Regions from separate parts of the Streptomyces sp. NPDC087440 genome, predicted to be linked through region 2. Evidence: riboswitches for the same ligand, from Rfam matches in the RefSeq annotation. Region 2 holds a riboswitch; each other region holds the start of a gene.
The links. A riboswitch is a leader RNA that binds a small molecule or an ion and turns the genes downstream of it on or off. The one in region 2 is predicted to bind cyclic di-AMP.

Region 1: another riboswitch for cyclic di-AMP. It lies ahead of ACIO3O_RS23515 (transglycosylase family protein); the one in region 2 lies ahead of ACIO3O_RS26870 (peptidoglycan DD-metalloendopeptidase family protein).
Region 3: another riboswitch for cyclic di-AMP. It lies ahead of ACIO3O_RS10615 (M23 family metallopeptidase); the one in region 2 lies ahead of ACIO3O_RS26870 (peptidoglycan DD-metalloendopeptidase family protein).
Region 4: another riboswitch for cyclic di-AMP. It lies ahead of ACIO3O_RS05500 (NlpC/P60 family protein); the one in region 2 lies ahead of ACIO3O_RS26870 (peptidoglycan DD-metalloendopeptidase family protein).

Annotation. Positions count from the first base shown of each region.
Region 1 is NZ_JBIUXN010000012.1:110,118-114,320, reverse strand. It holds gene ACIO3O_RS23525 (cytochrome P450) at 1-372, shown strand, start outside; gene ACIO3O_RS23520 (transglycosylase family protein) at 488-1,609, shown strand; cyclic di-AMP (ydaO/yuaA leader) riboswitch at 1,914-2,078, shown strand; gene ACIO3O_RS23515 (transglycosylase family protein) at 2,082-2,768, shown strand; gene eno (phosphopyruvate hydratase) at 3,278-4,203, shown strand, end outside.
Region 2 is NZ_JBIUXN010000015.1:18,834-23,036, reverse strand. It holds gene ACIO3O_RS26885 (helix-turn-helix domain-containing protein) at 1-548, shown strand, start outside; gene ACIO3O_RS26880 (DUF6126 family protein) at 550-900, shown strand; gene ACIO3O_RS26875 (tyrosine-protein phosphatase) at 910-1,710, opposite strand; cyclic di-AMP (ydaO/yuaA leader) riboswitch at 2,022-2,229, shown strand; gene ACIO3O_RS26870 (peptidoglycan DD-metalloendopeptidase family protein) at 2,234-3,253, shown strand; gene ACIO3O_RS26865 (SGNH/GDSL hydrolase family protein) at 3,494-4,203, shown strand, end outside.
Region 3 is NZ_JBIUXN010000003.1:552,558-556,760, reverse strand. It holds gene ACIO3O_RS10625 (M16 family metallopeptidase) at 1-782, shown strand, start outside; gene ACIO3O_RS10620 (M16 family metallopeptidase) at 830-2,194, shown strand; cyclic di-AMP (ydaO/yuaA leader) riboswitch at 2,439-2,609, shown strand; gene ACIO3O_RS10615 (M23 family metallopeptidase) at 2,623-3,414, shown strand; gene ACIO3O_RS10610 (GntR family transcriptional regulator) at 3,592-4,203, shown strand, end outside.
Region 4 is NZ_JBIUXN010000002.1:173,772-177,974, reverse strand. It holds gene pcrA (DNA helicase PcrA) at 1-1,258, opposite strand, end outside; cyclic di-AMP (ydaO/yuaA leader) riboswitch at 1,480-1,653, shown strand; gene ACIO3O_RS05500 (NlpC/P60 family protein) at 1,652-2,881, shown strand; gene ACIO3O_RS05495 (hypothetical protein) at 2,895-3,248, opposite strand; gene ACIO3O_RS05490 (NlpC/P60 family protein) at 3,502-4,203, shown strand, end outside.

The sequences.
Region 1 (4,203 bases), on a different contig from region 2:
GCCACCGAGGCGCTCACCCTCGGCGGGCAGGAGATCGGGGAGGGGGACCCCGTACTCGTCGTGCTGGCGGCCGCCGACCGCGACCCCGAGCGGTTCCAGCATCCGGACACCCTCGATCTCAGCCGTCGGGACAACCAGCATCTCGGTTACGGGCACGGCATCCACTACTGCCTCGGTGCCCCCCTCGCGCGGCTCGAAGCGCAGACCGCACTCGCGACCCTGCTGACCCGTCTCCCTGACCTGCGACTCGCGGCGGAACCTGCCGATTTGCGCTGGCGCGGCGGCCTCATCATGCGGGGTCTGCGCACGCTTCCGGTGGAGTTCGGAAGTGGTGCGCAGGGCAAGGAAAGTGATGGGGCATCAGAGATGTGACCTTTGCGTGATCTCCGCTGCATCGACTTGTGACGGGTGTTCGACTGCGGCTACGTTCACGGGCGACCCGGCTGCCCAGCCAGAAGCCGAGTCACCGTCAGCGAAAGGCAACCGCATGCGTTCCGGGAACGGTAAACACCGCCGCCCGCGTCAGGCCCCCGCAATCGTCGTCGCGGCCGGGGTCACCGGCTCCGCGCTCGCGATTCCGCTCCTCGGCGCCACCAGCGCCGGTGCGGTCGAGGCAGGCACCTGGGACCGCGTCGCCGAGTGCGAGAGCGGTGGTGCGTGGAGCGCCGACCTGGGCAACGGGTATTACGGCGGGCTCCAGTTCTCCCAGGAGAAGTGGAACCAGTACGGCGGCGGTTCCTACGCCCCGCGCGCCGACCTCGCCAGCCGCTCGCAGCAGATCGAGGTCGCCGAGAAGGTGTTCAAGGCCGAGGGTCCGCAGGCCTGGCCGAGCTGCGCCGTCATATCCGGGCTGGCACCCGGCGGCGGCGGTCACTCCGGTTCCGGTTCGGGCCAGGGAGGGGTGGACGCCGCCGATCCCGGCGTGGACGCGGGCATCGATTCCCGTACGCCCCCCACGCCCCCGGCGGACGCCGCCGAGCCCGACGCGAAGAAGGACACGAAGCGCGACGCCTCGGACGGCACCGAGCCCGCCCAGGGGACCCCGGGCGCCACCCCGGACCCGGGCGCGACCCCCGACGCCGGTACGCCCGCCACCGGCGCCACCGCCTCGGCCGACCCCACCGAGTCCACCCCCGGCTCCAGCGTCTCGCCCAGCACCGGCCCCGACGCCTCCACGAGCCCCACCGCCCCCGACGCCACCGGCACCCCGGACCCGGGCCTCCCCGGCTCCGGCAAGCACCGGGGCGAGCCCGCGCCGGAGAACTCCCTCCCCGTACCGGACAATTCCCCCGATAGGGATGCGATCGAGCGGGACGGCGGGCGGCACGCCTCGCGGGACGGCAGCGCGAAGACGGAGGGCGACGCCCCCGAGCCCGGCACGTACACCGTGCGGCCCGGCGACAACCTCTGGCACATCGCCGACGAGGCGAAGGTCCCCGGCGGCTGGAGCGCCCTCTACGAGGCCAACAAGAAGTCCCTCGGCGCCGACCCGGACCTCATCAAGCCCGGCCAGCACCTGGATCTGAGCGAAGGTCAGGAAGCCGGGCAGAAGCAGCAGGAGAAGCAGGGGAAGGACCCGTCGGAGGGGTCGGAGGACGGCGAAAAGTAGGGGCGGTTGAGGGGCTTGTGTCCGCTTTTGCGCAAGTGAGACATGAGTCTCTTCGCCCCAACTGGCGTGTCCCTCCGGGTGACTCCCGGTAGGCCCCCTCTGACCTGCGTAAACGCAAGTGAGCAGGGGGCAAGTAGGGGGTGGATGTCCCGGATGTGCCTCTTTGAACATCCGGGGCACCTGTGATTACGGTCGTCCTCGCTCGCCACCGGTGAGCACCGGAGCCCGCACGCCGAATCCTGCCGGCGGGCCACCGGAAGCAGTCGTCGCGAAAGCGCCGTAGGCAGGAGCGGGGGACCCAAGGTAAGTGCCGGGCCCGGACGTTGAGAGACGTCGTGGGAACGGCTTGGGGTGAAGCCGCCGAAACGGAAAGCCGCAGCAAGCGTCACGCGGGAATCCGGACCGGAGGCCGGGCGAACTCACAGCCCGAACCCGACAGCTCACCTCGAAGGCGTCGGTGAGGGGTATATCCATGTCGCTTTTCAGCAGCAAGGGCAAGCACCGCCGTCCGTCCAAGGCCACGCGTGCCGCCGCGATCGCGGGCGTCACGGGTGTCGCGGTCGCCGCCCCGCTGATGGGGGCCTCCTCGGCCTCCGCCGCCTCCGTCGACACCTGGGACGCCGTCGCCCAGTGCGAGTCCGGCGGCAACTGGTCCATCAACACGGGCAACGGCTACTACGGCGGCCTGCAGTTCACGAACTCCTCGTGGGCCGCCGCCGGTGGCACCCAGTACGCCTCGCGTGCCGACCTGGCCACCAAGGGCCAGCAGATAGCCACCGCCGAGAAGCTGCTCAAGATCCAGGGCCCCGGCGCCTGGGCCTGCGCGGGCGCCGGCAACCTGAGCAACGACGGTGTCGACCCGGGCGTCAGCACCGGCTCCTCCGCGAAGAAGTCCGCCCCGAAGGCGGAGAAGAAGCGCGAAGAGGCCCCGGCCGCCTCCCGCAGCGAGACCCGCTCGGTGCCGAAGGTAGAGTCGAAGGCCGGTGGCCCGATCAAGAAGGGTGACGGCGAGTACAAGGTGCAGGCGGGCGACACCCTGTCGAAGATCGCCGAGCGCGAGCACGTCAAGGGCGGCTGGCAGCACATCGCAGACCTCAATGAGGACGTCGTCTCCGACGCCGACCTCATTTTCCCGGGTCAGCAGCTCCACCTGAGCTGATCCAGCGGGGACCGACGGCCCACCCCCGTCCGTCCCCGCCCCGCGGGAACCCCGGCGCCCCACCCGCGCCCGGTTCCCGCACCGCGGACTCCCGGCGGCCCACCCCCGCCCGAGTCCGCACCGCGGAGGGGGCGGCTCACCCCCGCCCCCTCCGCACCCCCGACCCCGGCCGGGCGCGACTTCCCCCCGAACGCGTCCCGCCGGGGTCGACCCCTATCCGCAGGCCCCACCCGCAGGCCCTGTGCACAAGGGCTCACCCGTGCGCGTACGCACTCAGGCGTGCATACGGGCCGTACTCGTCGGTGAACAGATCCGTAACGCACGGTGACGTCACCAGGGTCCTTCGTCCTGTATTACAGGCATTCGGGCATCTTTTCGTCCCAGCGTGCGGTCGATCGGCTGGCCGATGCCCCGGAGCCGGTTAGGCTCTTGTCGCAAGGCCGAAAGCGACCCTGCGCCGTGTGCCCCTTCACGGGGCCCGCCACCTTCGCGTCACATCCCATAAGGAGATGCTCGTGCCGTCCATCGACGTCGTCGTAGCCCGGGAAATCCTGGACTCCCGAGGCAACCCCACGGTCGAGGTCGAGGTCGGCCTCGACGACGGCAGCACGGGTCGTGCTGCTGTTCCGTCCGGCGCCTCCACCGGTGCCTTCGAAGCCATCGAGCTTCGCGACGGTGACCCGAACCGCTACCTCGGCAAGGGTGTCGAGAAGGCCGTCCTCGCCGTCATCGAGCAGATCGGCCCGGAGCTCGTCGGCTACGACGCCACCGAGCAGCGCCTGATCGACCAGGCGATGTTCGACCTCGACGCCACCGAGAACAAGGGCTCGCTGGGCGCCAACGCCATCCTGGGTGTCTCCCTGGCCGTCGCGCACGCCGCCTCCGAGGCCTCGGACCTGCCGCTGTTCCGCTACCTCGGTGGCCCGAACGCGCACCTGCTGCCCGTCCCGATGATGAACATCCTCAACGGTGGGTCGCACGCCGACTCCAACGTCGACATCCAGGAGTTCATGATCGCGCCGATCGGCGCCGAGTCCTTCTCCGAGGCCCTGCGCTGGGGCGCCGAGGTCTACCACACCCTCAAGAAGGTGCTGAAGACCAAGGGCCTGTCCACCGGTCTCGGCGACGAGGGCGGCTTCGCCCCGAACCTGGAGTCCAACCGCGCCGCGCTCGACCTCATCGTCGAGGCCATCAAGCAGGCCGGTTACATCCCCGGCGAGCAGATCGCGCTCGCGCTCGACGTCGCCGCCTCCGAGTTCTACAAGGACGGCGTCTACGAGTTCGAGGGCAAGTCCCGCTCGGCCGCCGAGATGACCGAGTACTACGAGGAGCTCGTCTCCGCGTACCCGATGGTCTCCATCGAGGACCCGCTGTACGAGGACGACTGGGCGGGCTGGAAGGTCCTCACCGACAAGCTGGGCTCCAAGGTCCAGAT
Region 2 (4,203 bases):
ACCTGCGAGAACTCCGCCGCCGCAGCGGTTTCACGCTGGAGGCCGCGGCCCGCCGCGCCGGGCTCTCGCCCGCGCACCTCTCCCGGCTGGAGACCGGGCAGCGCCAGCCCTCGCTGCCGTTGCTGCTCGCGCTGGCCCGCATCTACGGTACGACCGTCTCCGAGGTCCTCGGCGAGACGGCCGCCGACCCGGACGCCGTCGTGCGGGCCGGCGAGATGACCGCCCGCGAGGCCGACGGCTGGACGTACCGCCAGGCCGGGAGCCACGGCCGGGCCATGCAGGCACTGCGGGTCCACGTCCCGCACGCCGCCCAGCAGGAGCTCGTACGGGTCCATCCCGGCGAGGAGTGGCTGTACGTGCTCAAAGGCCGCCTGCGTCTTGTCCTCGGGGAGCGTGTGCACACCCTGGACGAGGGCGACAGCGCCCACTTCGACTCGCTCACCCCGCACCGGATCACCGCGGTGACGCCGGACGGGGCGGAGCTGCTCTTCCTCCACACACTGATGCAGAGCACCGTCGCAGGGCTCTGCCTGCCCCAGGAGTCATGAGATGCCCGAGTTCGCCGCCGCCCAGCCGCAGGGACTCGCCCCGTCGCAGGGGGCCGCTTCGCCGCAGGGTTTCGTCAAGGCTCCCGGGCCCACCCCGGCGCACCAGCTCACCGAGGCGCAGACCGCCGCCATGGACGCCATCGCCCGCGCCGCGGAGGAGGCGGCCCGCGCCGCCCGGCCCGGCTCCGACCGGGGAGCCGAGTGGCAGGACGGTGCGGGCAAGGCAGGTCCGGACGGCTTCGTCGCGGACAAGGCGCCGCACGGGCTGGTGGTGCGGGTCTTTCTCTACATCGTGGTCGGGCACATCATCGCCGCGTTCATCTTCCTGCTCTTCACGATCGGCGACGCCTGACCGCAGGGGCTACTCGGTGAGCCGCTCGCGCAGCGCCTCACGGACCTCGGGGGTCAGCCGCAGGCCCTGCTCCAGGTAGGCGTCCGTGGTGCCCCAGATCTCCTCGATGGTGGCGAAGGCCGCGTCCAGGTACTCGACGCGGGCGTCGAAGAGCGGCGCGAGCAGGCTCATGACCTCGGCGTTCATGGCGTCCGGTGAGGTGCTGGTGCGGCGCACCCGGTAGCGGCGGTGCGGGTCGTTGGACTTCAGGTAGTCCGCCCGGACGGCGTCCGGCTCCACGCCCACGGCCAGCAGCGTCACCGCGATCGCCAGGCCCGCGCGGTCCTTGCCCGCCGCACAGTGCATCAGCGCCGGAACACTGTCCTCGGCCAGGGCGTGCAGCACCCGGCTGTGTTCGGCGGTGCGGTCCTTGATCATGCGGCGGTACGAGTTTGTCATGCGCGCGGCGGCCTTGCCGTCGTCGAGGATCTCGCGCAGCTGGTCGATGTCCCCGTCGCGCACCATCCGCCAGAACTCGGCGCCGTCCGCCGGGTCGCTCAGCGGGATGTTCACGTTCCGTACGCCCGTCAGCTCGACGTCCGGACCCTCCAGCTTCTGGTCCGCCGCATTGCGGAAGTCGAAGATCGTGTGCAGGGCGAGGGAGCCAAAGAACACTGTGTCGGCCTCGGTGGCGTGCGCCAGGTGACCGCTGCGGAAGAGCCGCCCGTACCGCGTCCGCCGCCCGTCGGCGGCGGGCAGCCCGCCCACGTCGCGGAAGTTCCGTACACCTGCGAGATCCGGCTCGGCCGACGGCGATGCCTGCTGCGTCACGAGTGCTCCTCAAGGTCGTTCGCCGGCGCGGGCACGCCGACGAGGGGCACTGGCCGACGATACGACAGAAGCGTCCCGAAATGGGGGCCTCGGGCAACCATCTGGGGCGTACAGGGGTGCGAGTGAGCAGAATCATAGAGAAGGCCGTGACTTCTGCTGCCGAAGCGTCAAACGGCAGGCCAGGGGCGGGAGATGACATCCGGGACGGCTGCGCGCCACCGGGAGAATCGTGGAGAAGACGTGTCCGGGAGAGGGAGAAGGCGGGAACGGCTTGTTCCGGCGGTCTGCACTCGCTTACGGTCACCGTCAATCCGGGTGGACCGCCGAATCCTGCCACCGCTCGGAGTCCGCATCCCATTTCTTCGTGTGGCAGGAGCGGGGGACCCAGGTAGTACGCCGGTACCGGAGGGCACCAGCCCGCCGGAGCGGCTCGGGGTGAAGCAGCGCTCCCAGGGGAGCGAGGCCGGGCATCTCCAGCCCGAACCCGACAGCTCACCTCGCAGGCGCCGGAGAGGAATCCGTCATGCCCGCAAAGGGTAAGCACCGCCGCCCGAAGTCCAGTTCCTCGCTCACCCGGGGCTTCGTCGCCGCCGGTACGGGCGGTGCGGCGCTGGCCCTTCCGCTCATCGGCGCCACGGGGGCGCACGCCGCCGAGAAGGGCGCGGCCCCGGTCGCGCTGCCGCAGGAGGCGCCCCAGGTGCAGCTGCCGCAGCAGCGCACGGCCGCGCCGCAGCAGGCGGCCCCCGCCGCTGTCCCCGCCGCTCCCTCCGCGCCGAAGACCGACACCCGTACGTACTCCGTGGTGTCCGGCGACAGCCTGTCGAAGATCGCGGCGGACCAGGACGTGCGCGGCGGCTGGCAGAAGGTCTACACCGACAACAAGAAGGTCGTCGGCGGGGACCCCTCGCTGATCTACCCCGGCATGAAGCTCACCCTCGGCGGCAAGGCCCCCGCCGCTGAGCAGAAGGCCTCCGCGCCGGTCCCGCAGCAGCAGCGGACCGAGCGTGTGGAGCGTACGGACAAGCGCGCCGAGCAGCGCACGGAGAACCGGGTCGAGCAGCGCTCCGAGAAGCGGACGGAGCGGCGCGCCGAACAGCGTTCCGAGCAGCGCACCGAGCGCAAGCAGCAGTCGCAGCGCTCCGGGTTCAGCGCCCCCGTCCCCTCCGGCGTCTCCACCCCCTACCGCGCCTCGGGCGGCAGCTGGTCCAGCGGTTACCACACCGGTGTCGACTTCCGGGCCTCCTCCGGCACCCCGGTCAAGGCCGTCGCTGCGGGCACCGTGGTCTCCGCCGGCTGGGGCGGCGCGTACGGCAACGAGGTCGTCATCCGGCACAACGACGGCCGCTACTCGCAGTACGCCCACCTCTCCGCACTGGGCGTCCGCTCCGGACAGAGCGTCTCGGGCGGCCAGCAGATCGGCTACTCGGGCTCCACCGGAAACTCCACCGGCCCGCACCTGCACTTCGAGATCCGCACCGGCCCCGGCTACGGCTCGGACATCGACCCGCTGGGCTACCTGCGCAGCAACGGCGTCCCGCTCTAGCCTTCCCGCTCGCGTACGGTCCTCTTCCGTACGGTCGTCCTCACGGTCGTCCTTCGTGCGGCCCGGCCATTCGGCGTACTCGCCCCCGCGCCCCTCCCGGTGCGGGGGCGAGACTCGTCCCAGGAGGCGCCACCTCTGTATTCCGGGTTGGGTGAATCTTGACCGGTGGCATATCTCACCCCCCGTCAACCCCTCCCTACGGTGGCGTAGGTCACTTGCGAAAGTGAAGGATGTATCGACGTGGCAGACGATTCGAGATCATTCAGCGCAGGCACCATCGGGTCGTACGCGGCGATCGGGGACAGCTTCACCGAAGGGGTCGGAGACCCTGGCCCCGGCGGCGCGTTCATCGGGTGGGCCGACCGGCTGGCCGTCCTTCTGGACGACCGGGTACCCGAGCACACCTTCCGATACGCAAACCTCGCCGTACGCGGCAAACTGCTCGACCAGATCGTGGCCGACCAGGTCCCTCGGGCCAAGGAGCTGGCTCCCGACCTGGTCAGTTTCTGTGCGGGCGGCAACGACATCATCCGGCCCGGCACCGACCCCGACGACGTCGCCGAGCGCTTCGAGAAGGCCGTCGCCGACCTCACCTCGGCGGTCGGCACGGTCATGGTGACCACGGGCTTCGACACCCGGGGCATCCCGGTGCTGCGCCATCTGCGCGGCAAGGTCGCCACGTACTCGGCGCACGTGCGGGCCATCGCCGACCGGTACGACTGCCCGGTGCTGGACCTGTGGTCGCTGAGGTCCGTGCAGGACCGGCGCGCCTGGGACTCCGACCGGCTGCACCTCTCTCCCGAGGGGCACACCCGGGTCGCGCTGCGGGCCGGTCAGGTCCTCGGCCTGGAGATCCCGGCCGACCCCGACCAGGCGTGGCCGCCGATGGCACCGCGCGGGCGCCTCGAAGCGCGCCGCGACAACATCGACTGGGCGCGCGAGCACCTGGT
Region 3 (4,203 bases), on a different contig from region 2:
TCCGTACGTACTACGCACCCAACAACGCGGTGCTGTCGATCGTCGGCGACATCGACCCCGAGCAGACGCTCGCCTGGGTGGAGAAGTACTTCGGCTCCATCCCCGGCCACGACGGCAAGCAGCCGCCCCGCGACGGCTCGCTGCCCGACGTCATCGGCGGCGAACTGCGCGAGGTCGTCGAGGAGGAGGTCCCGGCGCGTGCGCTGATGGCCGCCTACCGGCTGCCCAGCGACGGCACCCGCGAGGCCGACGCCGCCGACCTGGCGCTCACCGTCCTCGGCGGCGGCGAGTCCTCCCGGCTGCACAACCGTCTCGTACGTCGCGACCAGACGGCCGTGGCGGCGGGCTTCGGCCTGCTGCGCCTGGCCGGTGCCCCCTCGCTGGGCTGGCTGGACGTCAAGACCTCGGGCGGCGTGGAGGTTGTGGCCATCGAGGCCGCCGTCGACGAGGAGCTCGCCCGGTTCGCCGCGGAGGGCCCCACGGCCGAGGAGATGGAGCGCGCCCAGGCCCAGCTGGAGCGCGAATGGCTGGACCGCCTCGGCACGGTCGCCGGCCGCGCCGACGAACTGTGCCGGTACGCCGTCCTGTTCGGCGACCCGCAGCTCGCGCTCACCGCGGTGAACCGCGTGCTGGAGGTCACCGCCGAAGAGGTCCGGGTCGTCGCCGAGGCCCGGCTGCGCCCGGACAACCGCGCGGTCCTGGTGTACGAACCGCTGGCCGCCTCCGACGACGTACAGGAAGGCGTGCAGGACGAAGACGAGCAGGAAGGGGCGGACAAGTGACGGAGACCGCAGCCACCACCGGCGAGAGCGCAGCCGTGACCAGCGAGATGCAGTTCCACCCGCAGCCGCAGCCGGGTCCCGCCACCCCGTGGGCCTTCCCGGCCCCCGAGCGCGGCGCCCTGCCCAACGGCCTGACCGTGCTGCGCTGCGACCGCCCCGGCCAGCAGCTGGTGGCCGTCGAGGTCTTCCTCGCCGCGCCCCTGGAGGCCGAGCCCCAGGGTCTCGACGGCGTCGCCACGATCATGTCGCGCGCCTTCACCGAGGGCACCGACAAGCACTCCGCCGAGGAGTTCGCCGCCGAGCTGGAGCGCTGCGGTGCCACCCTCGACGCGTTCGCCGACCACCCGGGCGTGCGGGTCTCCCTCGAAGTCCCGGTCTCCCGGCTGCCGAAGGCGCTCGGACTGCTCGCCGACGCTCTGCGCGCACCGGCGTTCGCCGACGGCGAGATCGAGCGTCTCGTCCGCAACCGGCTCGACGAGCTGCCGCACGAGGCGGCCAACCCGCAGCGGCGGGCCGCCAAGCAGCTCTCCCACGAGCTCTTCCCGGCCGACCTGCGCATGTCGCGCCCGCGCCAGGGCACCGAGGAGACGGTTCGGAACATCGACTCCGCGGCCGTGCGCGCCTTCTACGAGGCGCACGTCCGCCCGGCCACCGCCACCGCGGTCGTCGTCGGCGACCTCACCGGCATCGACCTGGACGCCGTCCTGGCCGACACCCTGGGCGCCTGGACGGGCAACACGGCGGCCCCGCGCCCCCTCGCGCCGATCACCGCCGACGACTCGGGCCGGGTGGTCGTCGTGGACCGGCCCGGCGCCGTCCAGACGCAGCTGTTGATCGGCCGCATCGGCGCCGACCGGCACGACCGCGTCTGGCCCGCCCAGGTGCTCGGCACGTACTGCCTCGGCGGCACCCTCACCTCCCGCCTGGACCGCGTCCTGCGCGAGGAGAAGGGCTACACCTACGGCGTGCGCGCCTTCGGCCAGGTGCTGCGCTCCGCCGAGGACGGCACGGGAGCGGCCATGCTGGCCATCAGCGGCTCCGTGGACACCGAGTCGACCGGGCCCGCCCTGGACGACCTCTGGAAGGTCCTGCGGACGCTCGCGGCCGAGGGCCTCACCGACGCCGAGCGCGACGTCGCCGTGCAGAACCTGGTCGGGGTCGCCCCGCTCAAGTACGAGACGGCTTCGGCCGTCGCGGGCACGCTGGCCGACCAGGTCGAGCAGCAGCTGCCGGACGACTTCCAGGCCCAGTTGTACGCACGGCTCGCCGCGACCGGCACCGTGGAGGCCACCGCCGCCGTGGTGAACGCCTTCCCGGTGGACAAGCTGGTCACGGTCCTGGTCGGCGACGCCTCGCGGATCGCCGATCCGGTGCGCGCGCTGAACATCGGCGAGGTCACGGTGGTCAGCTGACCGGTCTGCCGACCGGCTGGCTGACCGATCAAAGGTCATCCGCAGGAGCACCACAAAGCATGACAAGAAGGACCCCGACGACTTCCGAGTCGTCGGGGTCCTCCCTTATGTCCGAATTATTGCGGAGGTTGCCTGTCTGCCGTGTGGGCTCCTTCACAAAAACGGCCGTCTGTTTGGAGATTGAAAGTACGGCCGTTTAGCGTCGACCCGGCTGTCCGTCAGAGTGCGCCGCAACCGCGGCACCGGGCAGTCATCGCCGAGTCCCCGTCAGGCGCGAGCCTGGGGAGCCGGGGACCCATACGAAGTCCCTGGGGTGAATCGGACGCCATCGCCCTTCACGGGTGGGTGGAGTCCGTAGGAGACCTTCCTGCTCCGAACCCGTCAGCTAACCCGGTAGGCGAGAAGGAAGGAAAGGACACAGCCACTCCATGGCGTTCACCCGTGCCGCCGGGAAGCACCGGCGTCCCTCCGTGCTGTCGCGCAAGAGCGCCAACATCGCCGGAGTCGCCGCCCTCACCACGACCGGTGTCATCGGAACCCTGGCCCCGCAGGCCATCGCCGCCGAGCAGGACCTGGCCGCGGAGGACACCGGCACCATCCGCGCCGTCGCCCTGGACCACTCCGCCGCGACCGTGGCCCAGCGGATCGAGGAGCAGGCCCACGCGCAGCAGAAGGCGCTGGACGAGGCCGAGGCCGCCCGCAAGGCGGAGGCCGAGCGCAAGGCCGAGATCAAGCGCAAGGCCGAGGCCAGGGCCAAGAAGGAGCGCGAGGAGCGCGAGCGCGCCGCCCGCGAGGCCGAGCGCAAGCGCCTCAACACCTTCCGCCTGCCGGTGGCCGGTTCGTACGTCTCCACCAGCTACAAGTCCGGCGGCTCCCTGTGGTCCTCCGGCAGCCACTCCGGCGTCGACTTCCACGCCTCCTCCGGCTCCTCCGTCGTCGCCGTCGGTTCCGGCACGGTCGTCGAGGCCGGCTGGGGCGGCGCGTACGGCAACAACATCGTGATCAGGATGAACGACGGCTCGTACACCCAGTACGGCCACCTCTCCTCGATCGGCGTCTCGGTCGGCCAGTCCGTCGGCTCCGGCGACCAGATCGGCCTGTCCGGCTCGACCGGCAACTCCACCGGCCCGCACCTGCACTTCGAGGCCCGCACCTCGCCCGAGTACGGCTCGGACATCGACCCGGTCGCGTACCTGCGCGAGCACGGCGTCAGCGTCTGACCCGCACACCCCGCAGCGAGCGCCCCGCTTGAGGCCTTCGTGAAAATGCCCCGGCTCCCCGCGAGCCGGGGCATTTTTCGTGCCCGGAGGCCATCGGTCGCGGATTTCCTTCCGTAATTCCCCGCCACTGCAATACAGTTGACGGAAACAATTCGGCGGGCGGACGGAGATCCGGGCATGCGTATTCCCGCGCATTCGGTGTGTACGGCGATCCGCGACGACATCGTCTCCGGCGTCCTGCCACGCGGCAGCCGCCTCACGGAGGAGGTGCTGGCCCGCCGGTACGGCGTCTCGCGCGTCCCTGTCCGCGAGGCGCTGCGCACGCTCCAGGCCGAGGGCTTCGTCGTCACCCGGCGGCACGCGGGCGCCTGTGTGGCCGAGCCGAGCGCACAGGAGGCCGCCGACCTGCTGGAGATGCGGGCGCTGCTGGAGCCACTGGGTGCGGCACGGGCGGCCGCCCGGCGCACCGACGCCCACCTCAAGGTGCTCCGGGGCCTGGTCAGGCTGGGGCAGGAGCGGGTCAGGCGGCCCGAGACCGCGGATCTGGGGGCGCTCGGCGGCTGGTTCCAGGAGACGCTCGCCCAGGCGTCCGGCAGCCCCGGGCTGATCGCCCTGCTCACCCAGCTCAAGCATAAGATCGCCTGGATATACGTCGTCGAGCGTCCGGAGCGGCCCGTGGAGCTCTGGGCCGAACGGGGGGCGATCGTGGACGCGGTGGCCCGCCGCGACGCCGAACGGGCGAGGGCGCTGACCGCGCGGCACGCGGAGCGGGCGGTGGCCGCGCACCGC
Region 4 (4,203 bases), on a different contig from region 2:
CGGCCTTGGCGTCGCCCGCGTCGGTGAGGCGGTCGATCTCCTCGGCGATGAACTGGGCCTCGTCGTGCTCGGTGTCCGCGACGTATCCGGTGATGAGCGAGCCCGCGCCGGCGTCGGTCCAGAGGTTCTTCGCGCGGCGGTTCTCGTTGCGCTCGATGACCGCGTTGGCGGCGGTGAGGATCGTCTGAGTGGAGCGGTAGTTCTGCTCCAGCAGGATCGTCGTGGCGTCCGGGTAGTCCTCCTCGAACTGGAGGATGTTGCGGATCGTCGCGCCGCGGAAGGCGTAGATCGACTGGTCGGCGTCACCGACGACGCACAGCTCGCCGGGTGCGAGGCCGGGGCCCGAGGGGCCGACCAGCTCGCGGACCAGGGTGTACTGGGCGTGGTTGGTGTCCTGGTACTCGTCGACCATGACGTGGCGGAAACGCATCCGGTAGTGCTCGGCGACGTCCGGGAACGCCTGGAGCAGGTGCACCGTCGTCATGATGATGTCGTCGAAGTCCAGCGCGTTCGCCTCGCGCAGGCGGGACTGGTACATCGCGTACGCCTGGGCGAGGGTCTTCTCGAAGCCGTCGGCGGCCTGGCCCGCGAAGGTCTCTTCGTCTATCAGCTCGTTCTTGAGATTGGAGACCTTGGCGCTGAAGGACTTCGGCGGGAACTTCTTCGGGTCGAGGTCCAGGTCGCGGCAGACCAGGGCCATCAGGCGCTTGGAGTCGGCGGCGTCGTAGATCGAGAAGGAGCTGGTGAAGCCCAGTTTCTTGGACTCGCGGCGCAGGATGCGCACGCACGCGCTGTGGAACGTGGACACCCACATGGCGCCCGCGCGCGGGCCGACCAGGGCCTCCACGCGCTCCTTCATCTCGGCGGCGGCCTTGTTGGTGAAGGTGATCGCGAGGATCTGGCCGGGGTGCACACCGCGCGCGGAGAGCAGGTGCGCGATGCGGTGGGTGAGCACCCGGGTCTTGCCGGAACCGGCTCCGGCCACGATGAGCAGCGGCGACCCGGCGTGCACGACGGCGGCGCGCTGGTTGTCGTTCAGCCCGTCGAGGAGGGCCGCCGGGTCCAGGACCGGGCGGGGGGCGCCGTCCCGGTAGTAGGCGTCCCGGGGCGGCGGCGGGCCGTCGAACTTCCCCTCGAACAGGTCGTGCGGAACCTCCTCCGGAGGGGGACCTTCGTCGGTGTCCTCCGGGGGCGGCGGGGCCGAGTCGTCCTTGTTCTGGAGGTCGGCCAGGAAGCTGTCGTCAAAGAGGCTGCTCATCGCCTACCGAGTCTAGGCGGCCCCACTGACAGCCCGGTCCGGATTCCGCCAGAACCCTCCGCGACCACCATCCGTGGCCTTCCGCTCACACCCTCACGAAGGCCACGAAGGTCACGAAAATGTATCGGGCATATCGAACATCAGGCTTCCCACCCGTCACAGCCATTCGTTACGGTGCTGCGCGAGCGGCCCGTACCCCCCTCGGCGAACCGCGCCGGAACGGTCGTCGCACGCCGAATCCGGCCCGCCCGCACGGCGGTTCGGAACCGGGGACCCACACACACCACCGGGGTGAATCGGCCCGTACCCCCACACCCGAGGGCCGTAGGGCACGCCTTCCTTTCCGTGAGCCCGAACCCGACAGCTAACCCGGTAGGCGGTCCACGGAAGGAATTGCCCGCTGTGTCCTCGCACCGCAAGCCTGCGCCCACGCACCGCAAACCACGGCCCGGTATCGCCGCGTCGATGCGTTCCTCGGCGCCCGGCGTCGGCGTCACCACCGCCGCCTTGGTGACCGTCGGCATCGTCGCCCAGCCCGCGCAGGCCTCCCCGGCCGCGCCGAAGCCCTCCGTCGAGGAGGTGCAGCAGAAGGTGGAGGCCCTGTACCGGCAGGCCGGGGCGGCGACCCAGGAGTACAACGCGGCCAAGGAGGCCACCCGCAAGCAGAAGCAGCGGCTCGACGGGGTGCTGGACGACGTCGCCCGGCGCACCGACCGGCTGAACCAGGCCCGGCGCACGCTCGGCTCGCTCGCCGCGTCCCAGTACCGGAGCGGGTCGGTGGGCTCGGCCTCCGCGCTGTTCCTCTCGGACGACCCCGCGTCGTACTTCGCGTCCCGGCGGGTGATGGCCCGGGCCAACGAGCGGCAGCAGAAGCTGGTCGACGACTACAGCACCCAGCAGGAGGCCGCCGCGAGGAAGCGGGGCGAGGCGACCCGCGGCCTGGAACGGCTGACCACGGCGCAGGCGGCGCTGCGGCAGTCCAAGGAGGACGTGCAGGACAAGCTGGGCCAGGCGCGCGGGCTGCTGTCGCGGCTGAGCACGCAGGAGAAGGCGCGGCTGGAGCAGCTGGAGCGCGAGCGGAAGGCGGAGGCCCGGCGCAGGGCGGACGAGCTGGCGCGGCGGCAGGCGGCGGAGGCGGCCAAGGAGCGGGAGCGGCAGAAGGAGCAGCCGCAGCCCGCCGAAGGCTCCGGACAGGGCTCGGGTGCCGACAGTGGCTCGGGCTCGGGTTCCGACAGTGGCTCGGGCTCCGGCTCCGGCTCCGGGAGCTCGTACTCCACGAAGGCCGGGAAGGTGCTGGCCTTCGCGCGGGCCCAGCTCGGCAAGCCGTACGTCTGGGGCGCGACCGGCCCCTCCTCGTACGACTGCTCGGGGCTCACCCAGGCCGCCTGGAAGGCCGCCGGGGTGGACCTGCCGCGTACCACCTGGGACCAGGTGAAGGTCGGCGAGCGGGTCGCGACGAAGGACCTCAAGCCGGGTGACCTGGTGTTCTTCTACGACGACATCAGCCACGTCGGCATCTACAAGGGCGACGGGATGATGATCCACGCGCCGAAGCCGAACGCGCAGGTGCGCGAGGAGTCGATCTTCTACATGCCGATCCACGGGAGCGTGCGGCCCGTCTGAGTGCCCGGCGGCGTCAGTTCCACAGGACGGCGATGAAGATGTTGACGACCGTCAGCCCGCCGACCGCGCCGAACAGTGCCTTCTCCACCTTCTCCTCGTCGCGCTTGACGTAGACGAGGCCCAGGATCACCACGAGGATCGCCAGCTTGATGCCGATCTTGAGGTTGTTGACGTTGTGGTCCTGGGCCTGGTGGATGCCGACCAGGGCGACCCCGGTGATCAGCATCGTCAGCGCGCCGTGCAGCATCGCGGGGCTGAAGCGGGCGGTGCCCGCGCCCATCGCCTTCATCTGGGTCAGGAACCCGCCGAGGAGGGAGGCGATGCCGATGATGTGCAGGCCGACGAAGATGTTGAGGAGTACGTCCATGGCCGGAGCCTAGCCAGCCGTTAGCACGCCTCATGCGGCAGGGCGGGCCACTGTGCCCCATCGGTCACAGAGGGAACGGAAGCAGTGGTTCCGCCTCGTTCGCCGTGATCGATCTCGACCAATGTCTGAGCACTTGCGGGCATTAGCGGTCGTTCGAAGGCTGCCCCGTGACGGGCAGGTTTAGCGTCCCTCCCCAGATGGCCGACTCCCCCACCCCCACCGGCCGTACCCGTGGAAGGACGTGAACGCCCTCGTGGCAGCGCACCGGAAGCCCAAGCAGCGCTCACTCGGCGGCAGTACCGCCCGCACCACCGCGGTCACCCTCGCACTGGCGGGAGCCGCGGGCAGCACCGCCCTGGAGGGCACCGCGCACGCGGAGCCGACGCTCACCCCGGCCCAGATCAAGTCGAAGGTCGACAAGCTCTACCACGACGCCGAGACCGCCACCGAGACGTACAACGGCGTGAAGGAGAAGTCCGTACGGACCAAGAGGTCCCTGGACCAGCTCCGCGACGAGGCGGCCCGCCGCACCGAGCAGCTCAACGTCGAGCGCAGGTCGCTCGGCTCGATGGCCGCGGCCCAGTACCGCTCCGGCGGCATCGAGCCCGCCCTGCAGGTCGCCCTCACCTCGGACCCCGACCAGTACCTGGAGCGGGCCGCCGTCGCCGGGCGGGCCGGGGAGCTCCAGGCCGCCAAGGTCCGGGGCGCGCAGCGGCAGCTCGCGCAGATCGCCCGGCTGCGGGGCGCCGCCGGGCAGCGCTTCGGCCAGCTCGCCCAGGAGGAGGCCGAGCTGAAGAAGCAGAAGGAGAAGATCCAGGGGAACATCTCCGAGGCCGAGGAGCTGCTCTCCCGGCTGACCGGCGAGGACCGGGCCCGGTACGCCGCCCAGGACGGGCACGGGGGCGAAGGCGAACGCGCCGACCGGGCCTCGGCGGGCCGGGAGCTGCCGCGCGGC